2 regions of the Halomonas sp. AOP7-E1-9 genome follow, and region 1 is predicted to be linked to the other one. Evidence: predicted binding sites of a transcription regulator. Region 1 holds the regulator's gene; the other holds the start of a gene.

Region 1 (8,554 bases):
ATTCTGGAAACCCGCAAAGATCTGGACAGGGCAGGACGAGAGCAGCGGCTTGAGGCCCTGCTTGACGACTTTCATATTACCCACATCCGTGACAACCTGGGCATGAGCCTTTCCGGCGGCGAGCGGCGACGCGTCGAAATTGCCCGTTCCTTGGCCACAGAGCCCGCGTTTATCTTGCTGGACGAGCCATTTGCAGGTGTCGATCCCATCTCGGTTGGCGAAATCAAGAGCATTATTCGCGCCTTAAAACAGCGCCACATTGGCGTGCTAATTACTGATCATAACGTCCGAGAAACACTGGATATTTGCGATATCGCCTATATTGTCGGTGACGGCCACATCATTGCTGGCGGTAGCCCTCAGACTATCCTTGATAACCAAAAAGTGAGGGAAGTTTACCTGGGTGCTGATTTTCGCTTATGAATTTAATTTCACCGCTAAACAGTGATCTGCAGTAAAAAATTTATCAGTGGCATGCTTATTGCACTTGCACAACAACATGACTCGCACTAGGGTGAAGCTTTCCGATTAACGAGTGGTTCTCAGATGGTCATGAAAGCTTCTCTCCAATTGCGTATCGGTACGCAGCTGACCATGACACCTCAGCTGCAGCAAGCGATTGCACTGCTACAGCTATCGACATTGGATCTACGTCAGGAAATTCAGCAGGCACTGGATGCCAACCCAATGCTGGAGCAGGAAGACGAGTTCGGCGAGCAGGCGACCGTCGAAACACCCGACGAGGAGTGGTCAGAAAGCATTCCCGAGGAACTGTCTGTCGATAGCGACTGGTCTGACACTTACCAGGACATGGGTAGCTCTGGCAGCAGCGAAGGCCCCGATTTTGAACGCCAGGCCGCGGGACAAAGCCTGCATGGACATCTCCTTTGGCAGCTGGCGATGACCGATTTTACGGCTCGTGAGCAGCTAATCGCCGAAAGCCTGATTGATGCACTGGATGCCAATGGCTACCTGACGCAGCCGCTCAACGATATCCGCGATGGGTTACGTGCTCAAAGCATCGAAGGTCTCAGCCAGCGAGAGTTGGAGACCATTCTGATGCGCTTACAGCAGTTCGAGCCAACGGGCGTCTTCGCCCGTGACTTGCGCGAATGTTTGATGCTTCAGCTAGCAACGCTCCCCGACGACACGCCCCTACTGGTTCCCGCGCGCCGATTGGTTCGTCAGTTTCTTGAAGCGCTGGGCAAAAATGACATGCGCCTATTAAAGCGCCGCCTAAGCCTGGACGATGAGCAGCTAGACGATGTGATCGGTCTGATCCGAAGCCTGGACCCACGCCCAGGCAGCGCTTATGGCGTCACCGACGATAGCTACATCACGCCCGACCTGGTTGTACGTCATGATCATGAAGGCTGGCACCTGGAGCTTAACCCTGAAGCCCTGCCCCGGCTGCGTATCCAGCCCGACTATGCCAGCTTAATCAAGCGTGCAGACAAGAGTCAGGATAACCAGTTTTTAAAAGAGCACTTGCAAGAAGCGCGCTGGCTAATCAAAAGCCTGTCCAGCCGCAACGACACGCTTCTACGCGTAGGACGCGAGATTATCACTCGCCAAATCGGTTTTTTAGAGCACGGTGAAGAAGCGATGAAGCCGTTGATTCTTGCCGATATTGCCGAGGCGGTTGAGATGCACGAATCAACCATTTCTCGAGTCACCACACAAAAATATATCCATACCCCACGGGGCGTATTCGAACTCAAGTACTTTTTCTCAAGCCAAATTAGCGGGCAGGATGGCGCAGACAGCCATTCAAGCACCGCAATTCGCGCCCGGCTTAAAAAGTTGATTCAAGATGAGCCTCCCGGCAAACCTCTTTCGGACAGTCGTTTGGTGACATTACTGGGAGATGGCGGCATCACAGTGGCACGCCGTACGGTGGCGAAATATCGTGAGTCGCTGGGCATTCCCTCATCAAGTGAACGTCGTCGTTTGCGTTAGTCGTTACAAGAGAAATGGCAAAACTCGCGACAGGGGCTTTGCAACACCGTAAAAAGGGTTACAATCGAAATTCAGTCCGATGGATAAGGAGCACGTCAATGCAAGTAAATATCACGGGTCATCATGTAGAACTGACTGACGCCTTGCGTGACTACGTTAATGAAAAACTTGAACGCATCGAACGTCATTACGACCACATCACCACGGTACAAGTCACCTTATCTATTGAGAAGGAGCGCCAACATGCCGCGTGCACCCTTCATGCAGCAGGCGCCGACTTACATGCCGACGCCGAAGATGTCGATATGTATGCCGCTATTGACGCCTTAGCAGACAAAATTGATCGTCAACTCGTTAAGCACAAGGAAAAAGCACAAGCTCGCGCCCAAGGCGCTGGCGTGCGTTAATTCAATGACGTTGGAAACCATCCTCCCCCCGGAGCGCGTACTTTACGACGTGCCCGGGGGCAGCAAAAAGCGGGTGCTGGAGTTTTTCAGCACCTTTATCGCTCAAAATACACCCAGTCTGGATAGCCAGGAAGTTTTCAGCCGACTGATCGGCCGGGAACGTCTTGGCAGCACGGGGATCGGTAACGGCGTCGCCATCCCCCATGCGCGCAGCCCACATTGCGTTACGCCTATTGCGGGTTTTTTAAAATTATCAGAACCTATTGATTTTGATGCTATTGATGGCGACCCGGTCGACCTCGTCTTTGTGCTGCTGGTTCCCGAAGAGGCTGACGACACACATTTGTCGCTTTTGGGCCAAGTGGCCACCATTATGAATGATGCGAGCACACGCCAGGCATTACGCAAAACCAGCAGCCAGCACGATTTGCTTGACCTGCTAATGGGCAAGATTCGCGAACAGGCCGCTCCATAATCGCCCATAACGACTAACACATTTTCATGCGTTATCCCTTTTATACGTTCAATCAGAGAGAGCCACTATGCAACTGGTGATTATTAGCGGCCGCTCTGGCTCTGGCAAATCAATCGCATTACAAGCGCTGGAAGATATTGGCTATTACGCCATTGACAATCTCCCCGCCATGTTGCTTGGTTCTTTGATTGACGAACTCCGTGACGAGGGTGAACGTACACATCTAGCGGTCAGTATCGATGCCCGCAACCTGCCAGCGGCGCTTGAGCGCCTTCCCGCACTGCTTGAAGAGCTGCGCGCGCGGCCTATAGATTGTCAGGTTATCTATCTAACCACCGATTCACGTATTTTACTGGAACGCTATTCTGCGACACGGCGACGCCATCCGTTAACGCGCAACAGTGATATGACGCTTGAAGAGGCGATAGAGAAAGAGGAAGAGACGCTCAACGAAATACGTGATTTGGCCGACCTGCGGATTGATACATCACGCTTATCGGTCCACGACCTGCGTCGGCGCATTTCAGACCAGGTAGCCCACCAGCGCAAAGACCAGCTAACACTCACCTTTGAGTCGTTCGGCTACAAGCATGGCGTACCCATGGATGCAGATTTAGTCTTTGATGTACGCTGCCTGCCCAACCCTTATTGGGACCCAACGCTACGCCAGTACACAGGACGTGATGCCACGATTATTGCGTTTCTGCGCGGCTACCCGATTGTCGAAGAGATGAGCCATGATATTCAGGCAATGCTTGAGCGCTGGCTGCCTGCTTACCAAAATAGTCAGCGCAGCTATATGACGGTGGCTATTGGCTGTACCGGCGGGCAGCACCGTTCTGTGTATATTGCCGAACAGCTGGCGCAAAAGCTGGCACCGCTCATCGGCGAAGTCCAGTTGCGTCACCGAGAACTGGAGCTGCAATACACGCTACGAGGAACCCGGGCAGAGCCACCGACGGCTCCTCCATTTTCCGAGTAGACGCCCAGCCCTACGTAAACGCTTATGCCTAATGACACCACTCGGAAAAAAGGAACCAGGGTGCCAGAAAGAACCTTAACGCTTACCAATCAGCGCGGCCTACATGCCCGCGCCGCCACAAAACTGGTGAAGTGCAGCCAGCACTACTCCGCCAGCATACAGGTGTATAAACAGCAGCAAATGGCTGATGCAGCCAACATCATGTCGCTATTGATGCTGGCCGCACCCTGCGGCACCCAACTGCGGATTTGTGCGGAAGGCGAGGATGCCGAACAAGCGCTTGATGCAATCCAAGCGCTGTTCGACGCCCGCTTTGACGAAGATCAGTAGTGCGGCTTTTTTAGCTACCGGCGACGGTCATCGCATCCACTAACCAGCTGCCCGTATGAATGCTGCCGCGCGTATCGATATCACTTCCGATACCGACAAGGCCTGAGAACATACGCTCAAGGTTTCCAGCGATGGTAAATTCTTCAACCGGATACTGGATTTCTCCATTCTCGACCCAGAAGCCCGCCGCACCACGCGAGTAATCCCCGGTTACGCCGTTCACGCCTTGGCCCATTAGTTCGGTAACCCAAATGCCTCGACCCATCGTTTTAAGCAGCGCATCACGCGTCTGCAAGGGTGCGTCTAAACGCACGTTGCGGGCACCGCCAGCATTCCCCGTGGTTTGCATGCCCAAGCGACGGGCACTGTAGGACGAAAGCATATAGCTTGCGATACGCCCCTGTTCGATAAAGCGGTTATTACGTGTCTGTACACCTTCTCCATCAAACGGCGTACTGGCGGTCGCTCCTATTTCCATAGGGCGCTCTTCCAGACTAAACCACTCAGGAAATAACGGCGTGCCCAAACGGTCACACAAGAAAGAGGATTGGCGATACAGCGCACCACCCGCCAACGCGCCCAATAAATGCCCAACCAGACCACTAGACAGCGAAGGATCAAACAGAATGGGAAAGGTGCCGGTTGGCGGCCGCTTGGCACCTAACCGGCGCAGCGTACGGGCCGCGGCCTCGCGCCCTACTTCACTCGGGTCGCGCAAATGCTGTGGATTACGCGCAGAGGTATAGTCATAGTCCCGCTGCATACCGCCCTCATCCTGAGCAATGAGCATGCATGAAAGGGAGTGACTACTGCCTTTTTGGGTACCTAAAAAACCATGGCTGTTAGCATAAACCCGTACGCCCTCACCGCTTGAAAGCGACGCGCCTTCTGACTGACTAATACCCTCAACGTCACGACCCGCCTGCTCGCAGGCAAGCGCAAGGTCGATTGCTTGCTCAGTTGTCAGCGCCCACGGGTAATGAACCTTAAGGTCCGGCAATTCGGTCGCCATCTGATCGGCATCCGCCAAGCCAGCCACCGGGTCTTCACCGGTATAACGCGCAATGGCTAATGCTTTCTCAACCGTTGCTTGAATCGAGGCACTGCTGGCGTCACTCGACGATGCACTTCCTTTGCGCTTGCCGACGTAAAGCGTGACGGCAATGCCCTGGTCTCGTGAAAGCTCAACCGTCTCCACATCGCCCAAGCGCACGCTAACGCCCACGCCCTGATCAACGCTTGCGCCCACTTCCGCCGCATCGGCTCCCAGGCGCTTGGCCAAGGTCAACGCCTCTTCTGCACGCGCGGTTAACAGTGCCTGCTGCGAGGATGCATCAAATGCCTGTGCCATATAGCCTCCTTTTTCGTACGAATCTCATCGCCGAATCAATGTTCTTGTCGCAGCCTGATATAATGCTGCCAACGAATCTTGTCTGTGAGCCTTACTATGCCGAAGAAACGCCCCGAGCCCCTTGATACTCAAGAACCCGAAGAGCGCCCCAGCAAGTCGCAGCTCAAACGCGAAATGCATGCACTCCAAGCGCTCGGCGAAACCTTAATCGCCATGAAACCTGCTGAGCGTGCCCGCTTTCCTCTCTCCGACGACATGCTGCGCGCTATCGAAGAGACCTCTCGTATTCGCTCCCACGAAGGGCGCCGCCGTCATATGCAGTATGTCGGCAAGCTGGTTCGCAAAGAGGACCTGACCGCGATTCAAGGTGTCTTTGACTCAATTGAGCAGGAAAAAGAGCAGCGCGACCATGCCTTTCATCGTCTTGAAAAGTGGCGGGACCGGCTTATTGGAGAAGGCGATCCTGCCGTTGACCAGTTTATGGCAGACTATCCCAACGCGGATCGCCAAGCGCTACGTCAGTTAGTGCGCAACGCTCAGCGTGAGCGCGATCAGGACAAACCACCCGCCAGCTCGCGTAAGCTGTTCAAACTTCTCCGCGACACGCTGGCGCTTTAACACTTACGAGGACTGCGTACCGCCAACGGTTAGCTCATCCAGTTTTAGTGTGGGCTGACCCACCCCAACCGGTACGCCTTGACCCTCTTTGCCACACACGCCAATTCCTGTATCCAGCGCCATATCGTGGCCAATCATGGAGACACACCCCATCGCCTCCGGCCCATTACCAATCAGCGTGGCGCCCTTAACGGGAACCGTAATGCGCCCATCCTCAATCAGGTAGGCTTCGCTGGCGGAGAATACAAATTTGCCCGAGGTGATATCCACTTGGCCGCCACCGAAGCTAACGGCATAAATACCTTTTGTGACGCTTTTGATAATATCCTCGGGTGCATCCTGGCCTGCCAGCATGACCGTATTGGTCATGCGCGGCATGGGTAAATGCGCAAACGACTCGCGGCGAGCATTACCGGTTGGCGCCATGTTCATTAATCGGGCATTCAGCTTGTCCTGCATATAGCCAGTAAGAATGCCGTCTTCGATCAACGGCGTGTTTTGCCCGGGCGTGCCCTCGTCATCGACACTTAACGAGCCGCGACCATCAGCAATCGTGGCATCATCGACCACCGTCACACCCTTGGCAGCGACGCGTTGCCCCATACGACCCGAGAATGCCGAACTGCCTTTACGGTTGAAATCACCTTCCAGCCCATGGCCGACGGCTTCGTGCAGCAAAATACCCGGCCAGCCAGAAGCCAGTACCACCGGCATTTGTCCGGCTGGCGCATCGACCGCCTCAAGATTGACGAGCGCTTGGCGTACGGCCTCTTTTGCGTATCGCTCGGCAACACCTTCATTACGCAGGCGAGCCATGGAGTAGCGTCCGCCACCGCCTGCACTGCCGCGCTCTCTGCGGCCATTTTTCACGGCAATTACGCTAACGTTAAAGCGCACCAGCGGGCGAATATCCGCGGCCAAAGTGCCATCACTGGCACGCACCAGAACTACTTCGTAAGTGCCTGAAAGCGAGGCGCTTACCTGAGAAACGCTAGGGTCTGCCGCGCGCGCGATGCGATCGGCTTCTTTTAGCATGGCGACCTTCTCTTCAGCAGTCAGCCCCGCTAAAGGATCAACACCAGCGTAAAAAGGGGCCACTGAAACCGGCTTAACGGCCTGCCCAGGCAAGCGCTTGCCACTACGCACAATGCCTGAGGCCGTGCGCCCGGTATCGATCAGCGCATCCGCACTAATCTGATTGGAGTAGGCAAAGCCGGTTTTTTCTCCGGCCAGGGAGCGGACGCCCACACCGCCATCAATGTTGTAGCTTGCCTCTTTTACCTCACCATCTTCCAACACCCAGCCCTCTGTCCAGGTGCGCTGAAAGTAGAGATCGGCGTAATCCACACCCGCGCCCATGGCGTACTCAAGGCCTTTATCAAGCCCATCAAGGTCCAAGCCACCCGGCGTAAGAAGAATGGAAACGGCGGAGTCTATATCGCTCTTAAATGCGGTCATTCGGAGCCTTCTAAAGTAACCTGCGGCGAAGTCCAGGGGCCTCGCGCGCGATAATGAATGGTCGTCGCTCGATCCAGAGCGCTGCCAAAAAGCTGATCAGCAATAAATAGTGCGCCACCTACAACAGGAGCGCCCACCGCAAGGGCGGCAATGGGCAGTGTTTGCGTCACCGGCATCACAACGCCAAGGCGCAAATCAAGCTCTCGATGAAGCAAGTTAACATTACCGGTTAGGGTTAAGTTGGCGGCAGGTGCTTTAATTTGCAATGGCTCGCTCAACGAAAGCTGGCCATTTTCGACATCTGCCGTGCCGTCAACGCGATCAAAAGCGGTGCCCGTGCCGGTGACGTCAGAAAAATCCAACCGCAATCGACGCAATATATTATCGAAATTCAGCAGGCCAACGAGACGCACCGGTGCAGAGTCCAGATGCATAAAGCGCCCATCCTGCACGTCGATGCCTATGTCGCCCTGCGCCTGATTTAACGAGAACTGCCATGGTGCGCCCGCCCAGCCAAGATTGGCGGTTGCGGTAGTACGTCGGCTGCGTAAGGCAACGGGTTGATCCATGCGCTCAAGAGCGGTACCTACATCGCCGCCTTCGATGGAAATATTGGCCTGGGTTCGACTGGTCGAGGCATCGCCCTCCCAATAGAGTTCACCACGAGCAGAAAGTTGCCCAAGCGTTAACCCAACCGGCATTAGCGAAAACCGGCCTGGTTCAGTGTACCAATAGGCGGATAAAGGCCCGAAACGGCTTTCCCCCATGCTCATTTCCGCCAACCGAAGTCGCCCATCGGGTAGCTCAGCCAGCCACTCAGGAATAGCCGCAGGCACTGTGCGCTGCGTCTCCACTTCACCGAGCCAAGAATCCGGCGAGGTCGTTTCTGACTCACTGCTCGTATCTGCCAAATTAGTCAGCCTATCCAGTGCTAACTGGCTAATGGTGATATCCAGAGGGTGCTGAGCTGCTTG
Region 2 (8,554 bases), on a different contig from region 1:
ATGCCGCTACGAGAACTAACCCATTCATTAAGTGCTTGTGTATTGCCTTTAACTACTGCATTAAGGTTATTTGTAATTTGCTGATTATTATTATGTTTCACGGTCATATAACTGGCGATGCCGTTGATAACCAGCGCGATAATAATAGCCGTCAAGGCAGCCAGAAGAATACGTGCTCGAAGGGAGGAAAACATGGTCGCTCTCTTTGTCGATAAGCTGACGTATGCTGCATAGCGGCATACAACATTGATAATTGTTAGCTTATCGGCAAAAGCGACCACTACTTTAGTAGAAATCCCACAATTGCCGGGAATTACTTACCGCATATCGCTAACCGCCTCCTGAATGTCGTTAATGGACGCTTTACTCAAATCCTTGGACAGCGTGTGCGTTACCAGTTTTTGAGTTGGCGCATCCAGCTTTTCGCGCAGTAGACCCAAAAACTTGGGCGGTGCGACCAGAATCAGCTTTTCCATACTGTTATTGACGCGGGCGTTATACAGGCATTGAGTCACTTCTTTGGCAAACAGCTCGTTTTCGTGCTTTAGCGCTGTCCCCCCTTCGGCAGACGAGCGCGAGCCAGATGACATGGATTCATGCACATCCGCACCTGCACTGTCAGTAATCAAGTCACCCTCATGCAGGCGCCCTTCAGCATGCACCAGGCTCTCTTTTTCCTTCAGGTGAAGAGAGTCACGAGTAAAAATGCGTGCTCGAGCGGCATCCGCTACCACAATATAGGTTGTCATCGGTTAACGTCCTCCATGCCGTTTAGGAATGTATTAACCATGGCAAGCGTTTGGCATTCGGTCAACCAGGCACCGTTGAAATGGTCCCGCCAATCATCGGCAAGTTGTCATCTCGTTCTTGTATGATGCCGATGGTATGTTAAATCATCCGTTTTTCGAGGCTTGTGACAAGGTTATGCCAACGACTTCTCTTTGCGCCCCCAGCCATTGGCGTAATCGCTACCTGTTGATGCGCCACGGCCATAGCCAGGCAAATCAGGACGCGTTGATTATTAGCAGCCCCGAGCGGGGTGTTGAAGCATTTGGACTTTCTACCATCGGCGAGCATCAGTTGTTGAGTGCGGTGAACGGGTGGGTCTGGCCTGTACCCACACAGGTGGTGCATTCTGATTTTTTGCGCACTACTCAAACCGCCGCCCGCGTGGCCAAGGCCTTTCAGCTTACGATGACGCCCGACAAGCGCCTCAGAGAGCGCTTCTTCGGTGAGTTGGAGGGCGGCTCGGACGAGCGTTATCCGGAAGTGTGGGCGCTGGATGCCCAGAAGGCTGACCATACTGCGCACCAGGTAGAGGCGGTGAGCGCCGTGGCCGCACGTATGAGGAAGGTGATAGACGAGTGGGAGCAGCAGCGCGAGGGAGAAACCATCCTTGTGGTTAGTCACGGCGACCCGCTACAAATACTGCTGACCGCCTTGCAAGGCAGGCCGCTCACCCAACACCGTGAGCAGCCTGCTCTGTTACCTGCCAGCATTACCCAAGTGGGCGCGCCTTAGATCGCGCCTCCCCCGTATGCCTTAGTGCCCCAGAATCTGGCTCAGGAACAGCTGGGTGCGCTCGGACTGCGGGTTGTTAAAGAACGGCTCGGGTGCGTTCTCTTCAATGATCTGCCCCTGGTCCATGAAGATCACCCGGTCGGCGACGGTCTTGGCAAAGCCCATCTCATGCGTTACGCACAGCATGGTCATGCCCTCTTCGGCAAGTTCAACCATGACGTCCAGCACCTCCTTGATCATCTCGGGGTCGAGGGCTGAGGTAGGCTCATCAAACAGCATTACATCCGGGTGCATGCACAGCGAGCGAGCAATCGCCACGCGCTGTTGCTGACCACCGGAAAGCTGGCCGGGGTACTTTTTCGCTTGCTCGGCAATGCGTACGCGTTCCAGATAACGCATGGCCTGCTCTTCAGCTTCCCGGCGCGGCTTCTTCTGCACCCACATGGGCGCGATGCAGCAGTTTTCCAGCACTGTCAGGTGCGGGAACAGGTTGAAGTGCTGAAACACCATGCCCACGCTGCGGCGTATCTGCTCGATGCGCTTGACGTCCTGGGTCAGCGGCACCCCGCCGACCACGATATCGCCCTGTTGGTGCTCTTCCAGGTGATTAATGCAGCGAATCAGCGTTGACTTGCCCGAACCGGATGGGCCGCAGATAACGATACGCTCGCCGCGTTTTACTTCAAAATCAATATCGCGCAGTACGTGAAAGTCGCCGTACCACTTGTTAACGCCGTGCATTTCGACCATCAGGTCCGACGTACTGTTAGACATGCTGTTGCCAGAGAGGTTGGTGGCTGCTTGTGTCATGGTTATATCCTGCTCAAATTCTTTTGGGAAAAAGCGGCGTTAGCGTTTGTGGCCGGTGTTCAGCTTGCGCTCCAGGTACTGGCTATAGCGCGACATGCTGAAACAGAAGATCCAGAACACAAAGGCGGCAAACACGTAGCCTTCCAGCGAAAAGCCCAGCCAGTTCGAGTCGGAAAGCGCCGCCTGCACAATCCCCAGCAGATCAAACAGCCCGATGATCATAACCAGCGTGGTGTCCTTGAACAGCGAGATAAACGTATTCACGATGCCTGGAATCATCATCTTCAGCGCTTGGGGAAGAACGATCAGGCCCATGCGCTTCCAGTAGGTCATGCCCAGTGCCGCGGCGGCTTCCTCCTGGCCCTTGGGGATCGCCTGAAGACCGCCACGAATGACCTCGGCCATGTAGGCACTTTGAAACAGCGTTAGGCCAATCAGCGCCCGCACCAAGCGGTCAACGCTAATATCAGAGGGCAGAAACAGCGGCAGCATCACCGAGGCCATGAACAGCACGGTAATCAACGGTACACCGCGCCAGAACTCGATGAAGATGACGCAGAAGCTCTTCACGATGGGCATGTTAGATCGCCGCCCCAGAGCCAGTACGATGCCAATCGGCAGCGCCCCTATCATGCCCACCGACGCCAGCAGCAGGGTCAGCATCAAACCGCCCCAGCGGTGGGTGGGCACGCGTGGCAGGTCAAAGTAGCCGCCATGAAGAAGCACGTAGGCCGCGATGGGAAAGCCCACCAAGGCAAACACGGCCACCCAGCGCTTGAACGGCAGGCGTGGAATGGCAAGCCAGGCGATCAGGGTAAAAAAGCCGCCAAACACAATATTGGCGCGCCAGATTTCGGTACGCGGGTAAAGCCCGTAGATGAACTGCGTAAAGCGCGCATTAACGAACACCCAACAGGCGCCCTCTCGCGAGCAGTCATCCCGGGTGGTGCCTACCCAGTCGGCGTTGATGAACGCCCACTGAATGGTCGGTACCAAGAGCAGATACAGAACGTACAGCCCCACCAGCGTAAACAGCGTATTGAGCGGGCTGCTGAACAGGTTGGTGCGCAGCCAGGCCACGGGCCCCAAGGTATTGCTGGGGGCAGGCCGCTGGTCAATCATTGTTTGGTTATGAATCATAAAGCTATCCTCACCGGCGCCTAGCGCTCAACCAACGCTACGCGGGCGTTGAACCAGTTCATGAACATGGAAACCAGCAGGCTGATCGTCAGATACACCGCCATGGTCATGGCGATCACCTCAATGGCCTGCCCCGTTTGATTAAGCGTGGTGCCCGCAAATACGGATACCAGGTCGGGGTAGCCGATGGCCGTGGCAAGCGAAGAGTTCTTGATCAGGTTCAGGTACTGGCTGGTGAGTGGTGGGATAATGACCCGCAGTGCCTGTGGAATGACTACCAGGCGCAACACCAGGTTACGCGGCAGGCTCAGCGCTTGGGCGGCTTCAGTCTGGCCGTGGGAAATGGCCTGAATGCCCGAACGAACAATTTCAGCAATGAACGCGGCGGTATAGATGGAGAGCGCTAGCCACAAAGCCAGAAATTCCGGGATCACGGTAAAGCCACCGCGGAAGTTGAAACCGCGCAGTTCCGGAATATCCCAGGTGATCGGTACGCCGGTGGCGACCGTAATCAGCAGTGGCAGACCCAGAATCAGCGCAAGCGATATCCACCCGGCAGGGACTCGCTTACCGGTTGCCTCTTGGCGGCGCTTGTTCCAGACACACAGCGCAATACTGGCGATAATCGCGACGATAAAGGTCGCTGGAATCATCCCAAAGCCTGACTCAAAAAGCGGCTCAGGCAGATACAGACCGCGCACGTTAAGAAAAATAACCTCGCCAAACGAGAGGCTGTCCCTTGCACTGGGTAGCGTGCGCAGCACGGCGAAGTACCAGAAAAAAATCTGTAGCAGTAACGGGATATTGCGGAAAGTTTCGATATAGGCGGTGGCCAGGCGTGCCAGTAGCCAGTTGGGCGACAGGCGAGCAATGCCGACAATAAAGCCAATCAGCGTCGCGGCCACCACTCCAAAAGCGCCGACCAATAGCGTATTGAGCAAGCCCACCAAAAAGGTGCGGCCGTAAGTATCCTGAGAGGAGTAATCAATCAGGCTTTGTACGATACCAAAGCCTGCGGTGTTATTTAAAAAGCCAAAACCGGTGGTGATACCCCGGGCGGATAGGTTGTCCTGAGTATTGCCGACGATATATAGCAAAAAAACGATAACGGCTGCCGTTAAAAGCAGCTGGAACACAAGCGCGCGCTTGGCACGGTCTCGCCAAAACGGTGGCTTGTGGCCAGCGGGGCGAGTGTTTGGTCTTACGGACATGGGTGGCGTCTCCGCTACACGGAAGGTCAATCAAATGGCCCGCCTGCACTTATTTGCTAAGCGCGACGGGCCGGGTCAAGCGAGACGCTTAGCGAATCGGCGGTGCGTACTGGAAACCACCCTGGTTCCATAACGCGTTGGCACCGCGTTCAATCTCAAGCGGCGAGTCCATGCCGACGTTGCGCTCAAAGCTTTCGGCGTAGTTACCCACTTGGCTAATAATGTTGTAAGCCCAATCCGCATCAAGCCCCATGCCTTCACCGTAGTTACCGTCCTGGCCAAGCAGGCGGGCGATGTCGGGGTTTTCGGAGCCGGTCATTTCCTCTACGTTTTCGCTGGTTACGCCGTACTCTTCAGCATTGAGCATGGCAAACAGTGACCATTTCACGATGTTGAACCAGGTGTCATCGCCCTGGCGAACCACCGGGCCCAGCGGCTCCTTGGAAATGATGTCGGGCAGAATAACGGCGCCATCCGGATCATCTAACTGAATGCGCAGCGCCGCCAACTGAGAAGTGTCCGAGGTTAGAACGTCACAGCGGCCAGCCTGGAAGCCGCCCACGGTCTGCTCTGAGGTATCAAATACGATAGGATCAAATTCCATATCGTTGGCGCGGAAGTAATCGGCCACGTTAAGTTCGGTGGTGGTGCCCGTTTGGATACAGATCGCCGCACCGTCCAGCTCATCAGCACCGCCGATGCCCAGGTCACGGCTAACCATAAAGCCGATACCGTCATAGAAGTTGACGCCTGCGAAGTTCAGGCCCAGCGTGGTATCGCGGGTGGTGGTCCAGGTCGTGTTACGAGAAAGCAAATCGACTTCGCCAGACTGCAGCGCAGTGAAACGCTCAACGGCGTTGAGAGAGATGTAGTTGACGGCATCCGCATCACCCAGCACGGCAGCGGCGACCGCACGGCAAACATCGACATCCAGCCCTTGCCAGTTGCCATCACCATCGGGTGCTGAAAAGCCTGGCAAACCGTCGCTGACGCCACACTGCACGGCTCCACGTTCAATGGTTTCTTCAAGTGTTGCTGCGTTAGCGTTAGTGGCGCCTGTCAGTGTGATGGCGCCTGCAGAGGCCAGTAATACCCAGTGTTTCTTGTTCAACATGGTAATTCCCTTCCTCGATTAATATTGTTATGCATGCAAAGGCATGACATATAAAGCTAGCAAGGAAGATGCCAACATGGGTACAACGCCAAATTCAGCGCTTTTCAACGCAAAATGATTCTGCTTCTACGAAAGTTTAGGTGCAAAAAATAAGAAGTGGTTACTGCGCGCCCCGTTTTGGTGCGCGCCATGTTATTTGTTTACTTTTTTATAGATGGTGGCTGTTTTATCTTACTAACGCTCTTGCGAGTCTTTCTGCTCAAGATTACGCAGCGCCATCTTTAACAGACTCATGCCTTCTTCTTCGTTTTTGATCAGCGTTTGGATATCGATACTGCGCAACACGCCCCCGTCTTCATCGCCCATGACGACGAAAACACTGTCCGGCGATGTTTTAACGCCATTCGTATAGGCCGGTAATTCAGCAAGATTCCCATTAGCTGCTTGGGGTAGCATAGTCTCTTCGTAAGCAGCCGATACGCCGCGCCAGGCTCTCTCCGCCTCTGTCATGCCAGAGATCAATTTAGCGTCGACCTGCCTAGCCATGCGAGTCAGCCCCCCCCCGTAGTCACCTTCCGCAGCATATGTGTCGCTGTACAATTCATGCGCTTGGTTTCTGAAGTGAGTATCGTTTTCCGTCATCTGTAGAAATGCTAAATGGCGCTCTGCTGAAGTAAAGTCTCCAGAGTCATCAAAGGCTATTTTGGAAAGGGAGTGCCTATCCAGTTCGGCAAAAGGGTTTTCGGAAGATGCTTGCGGGTACGGCTCGTCGCTATTATAAAATTTCGACATCAAGTGGTTGGCCGCCTGCTCGGCGATAGAAAGCCGGGTTTTGTCGAAGCTGTCCGGGCGCTCCAGCAGTACCTCCGCTACCTTGCCCGCTTCCTGCCCGACCATTTCCTGAAGTTGCCCATGTATTTCTTCCAGGAAAGCGTCAAATGCGGCGGGAGAGGCGGTTGCTGCATTTTCCTTCGAGAGGATCTTCGACATCTCCATCGCCATGGAAGAGAGGTTGACCACGGCGCTTTTTTCGTCACTCCGCGCCAGGGAAAGGCTGCCGTCCATCCCGGATGAACCCTTTAGCAGAGGGGAGTCACCGGCCTGCAAACCAGTATAGCTCCCATTAATTATATAGTGGCCGCTCATGGTACCGCGCCCTAGCACCTTTTCATTATAATGATCATTAACGTTCAAGAGGCTGCTAGCATGGGCATAAGAGTATGTTTTCACGATTTGTCTCCACTTATAAATAGACGAATAGCACCCTCGGCTTTACCGGGCCGAGGGCAGTCAATGATCAGTAGACCGTAAAGGTTGCGGTGTATCGGTAAGGCTCGGACCACTTCTCGTTACTCAGCCTATCCATGCAACTAGGGCCGCCTCCCACTCTATTGGAGCTGCTTTAGCGCGGTAAAACACGTTGCGTTGGTTTTCCAAAGCATTTTTCTTTCACCAATACTAAACGGCTCGTTGAGCGATCAAGACGTCGACTATTTCTTGATGCCTACACAAAGCATCGGCAGGCAAGCTATAAAGTTAAGTAAATATTGTCATTTTTTATTGGCTACCGCTAATTTTATTTTAATTTTCCGCATCCAATACTAGCGCCTGTGAACGTTGCACATAGGTAGCTGCTGCTCGCTCATTTACTGTAATCGATGGCAGGCCTGGTTTTAAAACGCGCTTCTGCAATATCTCCGTTGCCTTCCATTCTTTCTCAACCGTTTCCTTCATAAGCTATTCAATAGTCAGTAGTTACAGTTATTTATTCGCCGGTGGTTTCAGCCAATCAAACATTTTCATTATAAAGCTACGTTCTGTGGGTTTTTCATCGTTCTTGCCAATAAAAGCCTCAAGCAGGCTTTTATTAAGCTGCTGAGGGAGTGCTTTGGCATCGGCTACGAGTGCTTCGCGTGAAGCCTCTTCCTCAGCATTAGACGTATTTCGAACAAAATCAGCTGCTGGCTCATCCGTGGTATGTATTACGTAGTTATTTGCCTTATACACAAAGGTAGAGAACTTAGGGTCGAGTGGGGTGGTGTCGTTACCATTAGTTGAAAATCTAGAAACCATTTGCTCAAGGAACTCAAAGTCACTGCTGTGAGTAAAGCCATAGCCAGGATCCAGAATGTAATTCAGAAAACCTTTGTCTAACCTTGTAGAGCTAATGTCGCCGCTGCTTTGAATGTGTTCTACAGTAGCCGCATCTTCATCGGTAAAGCTGGCGGTTCGCACTCGGCCTTCGAGATCATAGCTACGGCCATCGTTAAAATTTGCTACCGCTTCGCCATTATTACGTTGGCGATATAGTCCGATATCCCAGGCTAGCCGATCCACGTGCTTTAAATCTGCCCCTTGTTCCTGAGAAAACTCATACATGTCTGCCAGTAGATTTCGATCATCCTGAGTCAGGAAGTTATGAGGGAGCATCATCCCGTATTCATTCATACCTTTAGAGCCAGATAGTACAGATGGCTCACTGGTGATGTCTTCAGTAAGAAAAAGCCGTGACAATAATAAGGCTTTTCCACTTAGGGAGACGCTAGTGCTTTCGCTAGGCTGGGGCATCCTAACGTCATTGGTACGCTTAACGACACCGATACCATCCTGGGTGTCGGATACTTGCTTAGCTCCTTGATTGTATGTAGAAATCGGGCCTTCGACTTTCATCGTTCAATCTCTCTGGCATGCAACCTCTCCGTATTCGGGGAGACTGGTATGAGTTCTTAATAAGCATAATGGAAGCTAGCTATAATTT

What was found. The regulator sigma-54, encoded in region 1, starts transcription at its own class of promoters, with help from an activator protein. The targets are predictions, from matches to a motif close to TGGCACNNNNNTTGCTNT.
Region 2: ACT3R4_RS15330 (amino acid ABC transporter substrate-binding protein) is a predicted target of sigma-54. The motif match lies at 5,853-5,870, and genes of this name have one in related genera.

The regions. Positions count from the first base shown of each region.
Region 1 is NZ_JBQSVC010000001.1:172,019-180,572, forward strand. Features, by position in the region: gene lptB (LPS export ABC transporter ATP-binding protein) at 1-423, shown strand, start outside; gene ACT3R4_RS00840 (RNA polymerase factor sigma-54) at 547-1,959, shown strand; gene hpf (ribosome hibernation-promoting factor, HPF/YfiA family) at 2,058-2,366, shown strand; gene ACT3R4_RS00850 (PTS sugar transporter subunit IIA) at 2,371-2,841, shown strand; gene rapZ (RNase adapter RapZ) at 2,909-3,823, shown strand; gene ACT3R4_RS00860 (HPr family phosphocarrier protein) at 3,884-4,153, shown strand; gene pmbA (metalloprotease PmbA) at 4,164-5,504, opposite strand; gene yjgA (ribosome biogenesis factor YjgA) at 5,601-6,122, shown strand; gene tldD (metalloprotease TldD) at 6,126-7,580, opposite strand; gene ACT3R4_RS00880 (YhdP family phospholipid transporter) at 7,577-8,554, opposite strand, start outside.
Region 2 is NZ_JBQSVC010000033.1:32,451-41,004, forward strand. Features, by position in the region: gene ACT3R4_RS15300 (methyl-accepting chemotaxis protein) at 1-194, opposite strand, end outside; gene ACT3R4_RS15305 (host attachment protein) at 318-749, opposite strand; gene ACT3R4_RS15310 (histidine phosphatase family protein) at 925-1,521, shown strand; gene ACT3R4_RS15315 (amino acid ABC transporter ATP-binding protein) at 1,543-2,271, opposite strand; gene ACT3R4_RS15320 (amino acid ABC transporter permease) at 2,371-3,471, opposite strand; gene ACT3R4_RS15325 (amino acid ABC transporter permease) at 3,492-4,682, opposite strand; gene ACT3R4_RS15330 (amino acid ABC transporter substrate-binding protein) at 4,771-5,796, opposite strand; gene ACT3R4_RS15335 (hypothetical protein) at 6,031-7,026, opposite strand; gene ACT3R4_RS15340 (hypothetical protein) at 7,378-7,530, opposite strand; gene ACT3R4_RS15345 (hypothetical protein) at 7,558-8,466, opposite strand; gene ACT3R4_RS15350 (hypothetical protein) at 8,523-8,554, opposite strand, start outside.